2 regions of the Tardiphaga sp. 813_E8_N1_3 genome follow, and region 1 is predicted to be linked to the other one. Evidence: predicted binding sites of a transcription regulator. Region 1 holds the regulator's gene; the other holds the start of a gene.
The links. The regulator LexA, encoded in region 1, represses DNA repair genes until DNA is damaged. The targets are predictions, from matches to a motif close to TGTTCNNNNTGTGTTCNG.
Positions count from the first base shown of each region.

Region 2: AB8A33_RS00695 (helicase-related protein) is a predicted target of LexA. The motif match lies at 3,713-3,730, and genes of this name have one in related genera.

Region 1 covers NZ_JBPWQE010000001.1:2,936,392-2,941,594, reverse strand. Annotated here, with positions in the region: gene AB8A33_RS14070 (tautomerase family protein) at 1-14, shown strand, start outside; gene AB8A33_RS14065 (ComEC/Rec2 family competence protein) at 136-2,421, shown strand; gene lexA (transcriptional repressor LexA) at 2,440-3,162, opposite strand; gene AB8A33_RS14055 (GNAT family N-acetyltransferase) at 3,475-4,050, opposite strand; gene AB8A33_RS14050 (Orn/Lys/Arg decarboxylase N-terminal domain-containing protein) at 4,072-5,203, opposite strand, start outside.
Region 2 covers NZ_JBPWQE010000001.1:150,866-156,068, reverse strand. Annotated here, with positions in the region: gene AB8A33_RS00700 (RNA-binding S4 domain-containing protein) at 1-128, opposite strand, end outside; gene AB8A33_RS00695 (helicase-related protein) at 177-3,632, opposite strand; gene AB8A33_RS00690 (DUF3108 domain-containing protein) at 4,056-4,964, opposite strand; gene AB8A33_RS00685 (hypothetical protein) at 5,041-5,203, shown strand, end outside.

The sequences.
Region 1 (5,203 bases):
CAGGAGGCAAGTAGACAACATGGAGATCGCCAGTATTTGGCGGTCTCCAGTATCTTGTCGCATATTCTCCATCCGTTCCGCTGTTTAGTTTGATCTGTTCCGCTAGCATTGCAACTGTAGTGCCGGAGCAGCGGGATGGCGGGCGGGGGTGAGCAGCGGGAGCTGTCTCAGGGTCGGAGGGGAAGGGCCATTACCTGGCCGCCACCGGCCAGGACAGGTGTTGCTCTGCCGTCAGCGAGACCGTCGACGTCGGGCTTCGAGACACTCTGGACGTGGGTGCGGGCCGAAGCTGGTCCCGGTCGTTTGCTGCCATGGGTACCGATCGCTTTCGGCTCCGGCATCGCGCTGTATTTTGCCGCTGAGCATGAGCCGGTGGCCTGGGTTGCCGCTGCGACGGCAAGCCTTCTTTGCGTGGCTGCGTTTTTGCTGCGGCGACAGCGATGGTTTCCCTTGATCTTGCTCATTGCGGCCATCGCGGCCGGCTTCGCGATGGCTGCCATGAAAACCGCGCGTGTGGCTCATGAGGTTCTGGCGAAGCCGCTCTATTCCGTCGCGCTTACCGGCTTCGTAGAAACTCACGAGGAACGGGAGCGCACGGATCGCTTCGTGCTGCGCGTTGCCACCATGGACAGCCCGCGCGCCGCACCGAAGCTCACCCGTGTGCGGCTGTCGGTGAAGAAGGGCACGGCGCCTGCCGTCGGCAGCTTCGTCGAATTGAAGGCAAGGCTGCAGCCGCCGCTGTCGCCGCTCCGGCCGGGGAGTTACGACTTTGGCCGCGATCTGTATTTTCAGGGGATCGGCGCGTCCGGTTTTGTGATGGGCGGCATCAAGGCAGTCGATCCGCCGATACAGCCGAGTGTGGCGCTACGCTATTCGGCGACCATGCAGGGTCTGCGCGACGCCATCGACGCGCGGATCCGCACCGTGCTCTCGGGCGATAGCCGCGCCATTGCTACGGCGCTGCTCACAGGGCGTCGCGATGCGATTTCGGCTGACGTCAATGATGCGATGTTCATCTCCGGTCTCGGGCATGTGCTGTCGATCTCCGGCTATCATATGGCCGTCGTGGCCGGCGTGGTGTTCTTCGCGATACGCGCATTGCTCGCGTTGATCCCCGTCCTGACAGTGACGTTCCCGATCAAGAAAGTCGCAGCCACCGCGGCGTTGTTCGCAGCGCTGTTTTATCTGCTGCTGTCGGGCGCCGAGGTCGCCACGCAGCGTTCGTTCTTCATGACGGCCGTCGTGTTGATCGCTGTCATGGTCGATCGCCGGGCGGTGACGTTCCGCACGCTGGCGGTGGCGGCAATGGTCGTGCTGATCGTGGCGCCCGAAGCGCTGGTGCATCCGAGTTTTCAGATGTCATTCGCGGCGACGCTGGGGCTCGTCGCATTGGTGCAGATCGGCATGCCCGCGCTGTTTGCCTCGCCCGATCATTCCGCGACGGCGCGCGTGGCGCTATGGGGCGGACGCGAGATCGCGATGCTCGTACTCGCTTCGCTGGTAGCCGGCCTTGCCACCACGCCCTATGCCGCATTTCATTTCCACCGCGTCACGCCCTATGGCGTCGTCGCCAATCTCCTGGCGATGCCGGTGGTCTCGGCGATGGTGATGCCGGCGGGTATTCTCGGTTTGGTGGCCATGCCGTTCGGCTTTGATGGTGTGTTCTGGCGGCTGATGGATGTCGGCGTCCAGTGGATGATCGTGGTCACGCAATGGGTGGCAGCCTTGCCCGGTGCCATCGGCCGGATGCCGGCTTTTGGCACCGGGCCGCTGGTCGCCGCCAGCATTGGCATCATCGTGCTCGGATTGTTGCGCACGCCGTTGCGCCTAGCGGGACTTGGCGTGCTGGTGCTCTCGATCGTCTGGGCACTCCTGGTGAAGCAGCCGGATGTGCTGATCTCGGGGGACGGGCACAGCGTTGCGGTACGGGGCAGGGACGGGCGCCTGAATATGATGCGCAGCGCCAAGGATACGTTTCTGTTGAAAGAGTGGCTTGCCGGCGATGCTGACGCTCGGCTGCCAACGGATTCCTCCCTCAGCCATGGCGTGTCCTGCGACCGCGACGGATGCATCACGCCGCTGGCCGATGGCGCTCTGGTGGCGCTGGCTCTACAGCCTGACGCGTTCACGGATGATTGCGAGAAAGCGGTACTGATCGTCACGACGAAACAACCGCCAAAGGATTGCCGTGCGCTGGTGGTCGAACAGGATCGCCTGCAACGAAACGGTGCGGTGAGCTTGCAGCGAACTGCGAACGGCTTTGCGATGGATGCCGTGCGACCGCGTGGCCTGGACCGCCCGTGGTCGCGCGCCACCCCCGATGAGCCCCAGCACGATCTGATCCAGAACAGTCGCACGCCGCAAAACCGGCCGGTGGATGCGACGCCGGCGGAAACTGATCTTCAACCCGAAGATCAGTAATCCGCCGAGGCGACTGCCTTAATAGCGGCGATACAGGCCAATCAGCTTGCCTTGAATGCGCACCCGGTTGGGCGGCAGGATGCGGACTTCGTAAGCGTCATTGGCTGGCTCCAGCGCGATCGAAGCGCCGCGGCGGCGGAAGCGCTTCAGCGTGGCTTCCTCGTCGTCGATCAGGGCCACCACGATGTCGCCGGTGTCGGCGCTTTCGTTGCGCTGGATCAGCACCGTATCGCCGTCGAGAATGCCGGCGTCCTGCATGGAATCGCCGCGCACTTCGAGCGCGTAATGTTCGCCGGAGCCGAGCATGTCTGCGGGCATGCTGATGGTGTGGCTGCGGGTCTGCAGTGCCTCGATCGGCGTACCGGCCGCGATCCGGCCCATCACCGGGATGGCAACCGTGCGGCCATTGTCATCATCGCCGCTATTGCTGGCGATGCTGGCGGCCGTGCGTACCCTGCCGAGCGTGCCTTCGATGACGCTGGGCGTGAAGCCGCGGCGCCCGGTGCCGCCTGTGACCGGCGCGCCAAGCTCAGGCAGCTTGATGACTTCGATGGCGCGGGCCCGGTTGGGCAGACGACGTATGAAGCCGCGTTCTTCCAGCGCTGTGATCAGGCGATGGATGCCGGACTTCGAGCGCAGATCGAGCGCATCCTTCATCTCGTCGAAGGAGGGCGGGACGCCGGCTTCCTTCAGTCGTTGATCGATGAATCGCAGGAGTTCGTATTGTTTGCGCGTGAGCATCTGAAGCCATCCTCAGTTGACGGTGTCGGCCGCCGCGTGCGTTTCAAAGGGCCTTCGAACGGTGAGCCTCAGTCCAGAGACGATCGTTCGAAGATCGGTTGCGCGAGTTCGGGCACTCTCAAACTACTCAAAGCCACAGAATCTCGAAACAAATCATGAACGAACACTATATGTTCCATATGTGTTCTGCAATGCTTAATTTCCCGTCAAGAAGACGTATGTGGAGCCGAGCAAGGCAATGACTGAGGAAGTCGTTCCGGACCTTCCGCGAGCGCGTCAAACGACGGAAATGCGCGAGCAGACCGCTTGCAGTTACGCGGAAGGCGGCCGGCCGGAGAGTGGCAAAGGCGGCGGTGTCGTGGAGCCGGTCGCCAGCGAGCGCTGAACCATGATCGTGTCGGCCCAGCGGCCCGAGCGATAGGCGACGCCGGGCAGCAAGCCGACGCGGGCAAAGCCGAAGCTCTCATGCAAGCCGAGCGAGGCCGTGTTGTCGGCATCGATATAGCCGATGATTTGCCGAAAGCCGGCCGCCGCGCACACGTCGATCAATTCGCGCATCAACAGGCGGCCGATGCCGCGGCCGACATGTCCGTGGTGGATATAGATCGAGTGCTTGACCGTGTAGCGATAGGCCGGTCGCTTGCGGAACAGCACCACATAGGCATAGCCGACGACCTCGCCACCTCGGGTGGCGACGAGATGGGGAAACCGCTTGCTGCGCAGATTCTTGCGCCGATCTCTGAGATCGTCGGGCTGCGGCGTGTCGGCGTCGCTGACGCCTTCCTCGACGCCTTGCCGGATGTGCCGGCGATAGATCGCCAGCATGGCATCGACGTCGGTGTCGCGCGAGGGTCGTATGACGACCGGCTGTTCGAGTTCCGTTTGCAAATCAGGCTCCTTACGCGCTCCCTATTCGGAGACGACGTAAGTGTAAAGCCGGATCCGGCCATTGGCGTCGACCTTGCGGTAGATGCCCTGGATCTCGACGTCGAAGCCCGGGAACGTGTTGAAGCAGGTCTCGAACATCCTGAGATAATCGATCATCGGCTTGGACCGTTCGGTGAGCCGTTCTCCCGGTACGATCGTGGCGATCCCCGGCGGGTAGACCACGAACGGCGTCGTAGCAACACGCCCGAAGATCTCGTCGATGGGGAGGTAGTCGACGTCGTTGCGCACCAGGCAGCGCGCGGCATCATGGGGCGACATGGCGATCTCCGGCAGATGGTCGGCGGAGAATTGCCTGGTCTGGAGGTCGCTCACATTAGCCTCGCGGAAGAACCGGTGCATGTCGCCGCACAGATCCCGCAGGCGTATGCCCGCATAACGCGCCGGCCTGCGCCGGGCGAATTCCGGGATGACGTCTTCCAGCAGCGCGTTGTCGTCGTGAAACTTCTTGAAGGCGACAAGGCCCGATATCAGCGTGCCCGCCTTGCTGGCTTCCACGCCCGGCGTGAGCAGAAAGAGCAGCGAGTTGAGGTCGTTCTTCTCCGGCACGATGCGATTTTCGCGCAGGAACTGCGCGACCACTGGCGCGGGGATGCCGTGGTCGGCATAGGCGCCGGTGGTGCGATCGAAGCCGGGGGTCAGCACCGTCAGCTTGTTGGGATCGGTCATGGTGAAACCGGCTTCCATGCCGGGGAAGCCATGCCAGGCTGCGTCAGGCGCAAGCTGCCAATAGGATGGATTAGTGGCGAGCTGATCCGTACCGACGCTTTCCCACGGCACATTGTGAACAGCGCCTTCGCTGGATGCGTCTGGAATTGCGACGCGCTCGGGCACGAAGGGTTCAAAGAACCAGCGGCGCTCAGTGCGGGTTTCCTTTTCCTCGAATTCGCGGCGGACGGCGCGCATCTTCTTGCGCAGCTCGATGCCGAGCCGGATCGTGTCGTCCCACAACACTTCGCCGGAGCGGCCCTTCATCATCTGCGCGCCGACATCCAATGATGCGAACAGCGGATAGAATGGCGAGGTCGAGGCGTGCTGCATGAAGCTTTCGTTGAAGCGGCGATGCTCGACGCGGCGCTTCTGGCCGCGGATATGC
Region 2 (5,203 bases), 2.8 Mb from region 1:
TGGCCAGGCGATTTCTCGCGCGTGCCATTGATGCGAACCTTGCCGCTTTCCACCAGCGCAGCGGCACTGGTGCGGGCTTTGACTACCCGCGCGTGCCACAGCCATTTATCGAGACGCTGGCGCTCCAACCGACACACCATCAAATGGCGGCACGGCGCCGCCTCACATGACCTGCATCAATCCTTGCGGCCGCTGAGCTGTTCCTTGAGCGCGGCGAGTTTCGCGAAGGGGGAGTTCGGATCGATCGGACGGTCCCGTTCGCGCGGTGCGGCCGATGTGGCGAACGGGCGGGTTGCACCGCCGCGGTCGTTGCCACGGCCCTCGCGGCCCTTGTCGCCGCCCTTGAAACCGCCTTTGCCCTTGCCCTGGAAGCGTTCGCGCTCGCGCGGCGGACGGCCACCCTCCCCCGGCTTGTTGTCGCGGTTACCGCGATTGCCACGGTTCGGGGCGCCTTCGGCGGAAGCCGTGGCGGCCGGCGCATCGCTGCGCGGACGGCGGAACTCGTTGTTGTTGCGATCGCGGCGGCCCTGGCCGCCACGGTCCTGCCGCTCGCGCTTCTCGCCATCGGCGACAGCGCCTTCGGCGGGAGCCCCCTGGGCAGCACCTTGCGCGGCGTTGTTGGAGCGGTGATGACGGTTGCGATCGTGACGCGGCGGACGGCGTTCTTCCGAACGGCCACCGGGGCGCCAGACTTCGACCAGCTCGGGCTCGGCAGCGACGGCAGGAGCCGCGGCGGCTTCGCCTTCAGCGGGCACGGCCGCATCACCTACCGCAGCAGTCTCGGTCTCGGCGACGGCCGTAGCAGAATCTGACTGCGCTTCGACAGGTGCAGCCGCTTCAGATGCAGCCTCCTCAACGGGAGCAGCTTCCGTCTCGACCGGAGACACCAGCGACACTTCGGGCAACAGCGATGCCGACGGCACGGCTGCAGCTTCCTCGGCCGGGGCCGCTTCGGTCGCAACCTCGGCAGGTGCGACATCAGCCGTCTCGGCCGCTTCAGCAGCAGACTCCACTGCGACGACGGTGTCTTCACCGGGCGTATCGGACTCGGCGAACCCGGCCGTAGCATCGGGCTGATCAGCCGTCTCGTCGCTCGCCTTGTCTTCAGCTTTGGGCTCGATCGGCGTCGTCGCAGCAACCGGCTTCGGCGGTGCCGGCGGCAGCGGCGCCTTCTTCTCCATGCGATAGCCCAGGGCACGCAGGATCGAGGCGAAATCTTCGCCGGCCGAACCGGTGAGCGAGGTCATCGCCTGCGTCACCACGAAGTGGCGGCCATCAAAGGCACCAGCGGGCTTCTCGCCCGGCGACGCTTCACGCCACGCCAGCGCGGGACGGATCAGATCGGCCAGACGCTCCAGAATATCGACACGCACGGCGCGCTCGCCGCACTGGCGATAGCCCAGCACGCGATAGGCATCGCGATCGAGCAGCTTGTCGACCGGGAAGGATGTACGACCCGACCCTGCGAGATGCTGTGCGCTCGACAGCGCCGACATGTCGACATTGTCCTGCTTCAATGCCCAGAGCAGCGCCGCGAGCGAACGCCCCGCAGGCTTCAGCAGGCCAGGGATATAAATGTGATAGGCGCCGAAGCGGACACCGTATTTGCGCAACACGGCGCGCGACGGCTGATCGAGATCCTTCATCTCGGTCGCGATCTTCTGCCGCTCGAGCACGCCCAGCGCTTCAGTGAGCTGGAACGCGATGCCACGCGCGATACCGGTGATGTCTTCAGCCTTAGTGAGATCGAACAGCGGCCCGAGCAGCTTCTCGATATGCGTCTTCAGCCAGAGATCGAGACGGGCCTGAACCGCATCGCGCGGCGCGCCGGAGAGGCGCTCGTCGGCGATGATACGGAGACGGGGATGCAACGCATCGTCGGCTGCGACCAGACGGGCCACCGCGTCACCGGTCCAGCGCATGGTGCCGTCGGAGGCGAGCACGAACTGATCGTCCGGCGCGTTGCCGAGTTTCTCGGCGCGCGCGTCGATCTCGCCGGCCAGCGCCTTCAGCGCCGTGGCCTGCAACGCCTTCGCATCCGAGCCAGCCTCGGCCGCATCGGGCAAAAATGTAAATCCGTCGAGACGGCCAATCACATGGCCCTCTACGATCACTTCGCCCGTCTTACCAATTTCAGTATTCAGCATCGTGTTTTCCCGCAAGCGGCGCATCAATACACTGGTACGACGATCAACGAAACGCTCAGTGAGCCTCTCATGAAGGGCATCTGACAGTTTATTTTCCAATTCGCGCGAAATTCCCTGCCAATGATCCGGATCTGAGAGCCAATCCGGACGATTTGCGAGGAATGTCCAGGTCCGGATTTGCGCGATTCGGCCCGATAATGTGTCGATATCGCCATCAGTTCGGTCTGCTTGCGCGATCTGGGCACCAAACCAGGCATCTGGAATGCGCCCACGCTGCATCAGGAAGTTGAAAATGGTGACTACCAGCTCTGCGTGTGCAGCAGGCGCGATGCGGCGATAATCGGGGATCTGGCAGGCGTCCCACAGCTTCTCCACCGCATCCTTGCCCTGGGCCCTGTCGCGCACATCGATGTCGCGCGCGGTATGATCGAGCACGCGAAGGTCCTCGGCGATCGGCGCGCGCGTCAGCGCCTCGTGGCGCGGCGTTTGAGCCAATGACACCTGCAGCGAGGCGATCGAGGAGAAATCCAGCTTCGAATTGCGCCACTGCAGCACCTTCACCGGTTCGAAGATGTGGTTCTGCAGCTGATTGACGAGTTCGGGCTCGAATGGTTCGCAGCGGCCGGTGGTGCCGAAGGTACCGTTGCGCGTGGCGCGGCCGGCGCGGCCCGCGATCTGGGCGAATTCCGATGGCGTCAGGCGGCGGAATTGATAGCCGTCATATTTACGGTCTGAGGCAAAGGCGACGTGGTCGACGTCGAGATTGAGGCCCATTCCGACCGCGTCGGTTGCCACTAGGTAGTCAACGTCACCATTCTGGAACATCGCGACCTGCGCGTTGCGGGTGCGCGGGGACAGCGAGCCCAATACGACTGCAGCGCCGCCGTGCTGGCGCTTGATGAGTTCGGCAATCGCATAAACTTCATCGGCGGAAAACGCGACAATCGCTGTCCTGCGCGGCTGCCGCGTGATCTTGCGATCGCCGGCAAATTCCAGATGCGACAGCCGTGGCCGCGTCACGATGCTGGCGCCGGGCAGCAGGCGCTCGATGATCGGGCGCATGGTGGCGGCGCCCAAAAGCAGCGTTTCGTCGCGGCCGCGGCGATGCAGGATGCGGTCGGTGAAAACATGGCCGCGCTCCAGATCTGCAGCGATCTGGATCTCGTCGACGGCCAGAAACGACACGTCGAGATCCCTGGGCATCGCCTCGACGGTGGAGACCCAGTAGCGCGGCTTGGCCGGTTTGATTTTCTCTTCGCCGGTGATCAGCGCAACAGCTTGTGGTCCGACGCGGTCGACGATCTTGTTATAGACCTCGCGCGCCAAGAGCCGCAGCGGCAGGCCGATAATCCCGGACGAATGCGCGAGCATGCGCTCGATGGCGAGATGAGTCTTGCCGGTATTGGTGGGGCCGAGCACCGCGGTGACGCCGGCGCCGGGGGCCCTGCCGTTGGACAGCGTGGGCGGAGAAGACGAAAAGGCCATGTTTTTCAGATATTTCCGCGTCGCCGACTGTCAAGATGGAGACAGGTTACGACGCTTCAGAGCCGCGCTTTTTGATGGTTTGGAACGAGTCCGGAACGAAAGCGGCCCGAATCGGTGACTCGGCACCTCCCCGGCCGCATCACCCCAACATCTCGCGCTGACGTCCAACAAAACTGACTAGATCAAGTTTGTGACAGCGCAACAAGGGCCGATAAATCTCTCAAGTTATGAACAGCGCACGGACTCCGAACCGGCTGTGAGTCAAGCGCCCTGTCGCAAGAATGCTGCAGCTTTGCTGCAGGAAAGTCGCAGGAAAACCGGCGAAAACGGCCCTCAATTGGCATCCGGTCTTGCGGCCATGTTGCGGCACTCCGGCGGCGGCAAACGCGCCGTTCCACGGCGATTCCGCAGCGCCCGTTCCCTCTAGTTCGTCTTCGCCACGGCCTTGGCCGGCGCGGGGGTGGTGACGAATTCGGTCGCTTCCAGCATGGCGACGCCGAGCGGGGTCGGCACTGTCATGCGATACGGCACCAGCACGCGGGTTCCGGCGATCGGCACCAGCGTCACTTCGATATTGCGCTGGGCGGCAAGATATTTGATGGCGGCGCGGTCGGGCACATAGCCGGCGATCGGCGTGAAATAGACGGCGCAGACAATCGCCGGACCGTGATAGCCCTTTTCGGCCTTCACATTTTCCATGCGCTTGTAGTCGAGCTTGAGATCGTAGCGCATGCGGCCGTCGAAGATCGACGTGCCGGTGCGGCAGGAATCCGGCGTCAGCAATTCGCCTGACCCGGCGACGCGCAGCAGCGAGCCGGTCATCGGATCGATCACACCCCGCCGATGCGCATCGGTGATCGGAATCTTCTCGGGATCGAGCGGCGGCTCCGGCTCGATGGAATACTCTTTTACATAGCCCGGCGTGATCAGCATCTTGATCGTCTCGGACTTCTTCGCGGAAGTGGTGACGGCCTGATAATTCGACGGCACCAGCGCGCCCGCGACCACGCGGCCGGTGGACTGGCCGGAGCCGGCACCGCCGGCAAAGGCTTTCAGCAGACCGGCGGTGCCGCCACTGGCCGTCGCGGAATACTGGTCGTCATTGATGTCGATGGCCCAATGGCCCTTGCCGACCGCGATGCCGGCGAGGCTGGCTTCATATTTAGCCTCCAGCTTGCCGCCGAGGGTCACCGCCTGCGCAGGCGCCTGAAGGGAGGGCTGCACCGGAGCCGCAGCCGGCGTTTGCGCCCGCGCGGCGCCGGACATCACCACCGGCAGCGCCAGCAAGAGACCCGCGGCGATAATCGCGCGTGGTCCGGCCGCGCGCGCCATCCGGCCTGCCGCCCGAGCGGCTATCGCCGGAAGGAGCGCAGAATAGGTCGCTTGAGGGCTCACTCGGGGGCTCACAGTGGAACTCGCCTGGGAATTCACTTGGGGCATCACCTGGTCGGGCAATCCCACGCGCGGGGCGCGGGGTCGCATCGCATATCGGGGCTGGAAGCTGTGTTTCCAGCCCGAATACGTCGTTTATATGATGGGAACCGCGTTGATTTCCATGTGGTTTCCGCCGA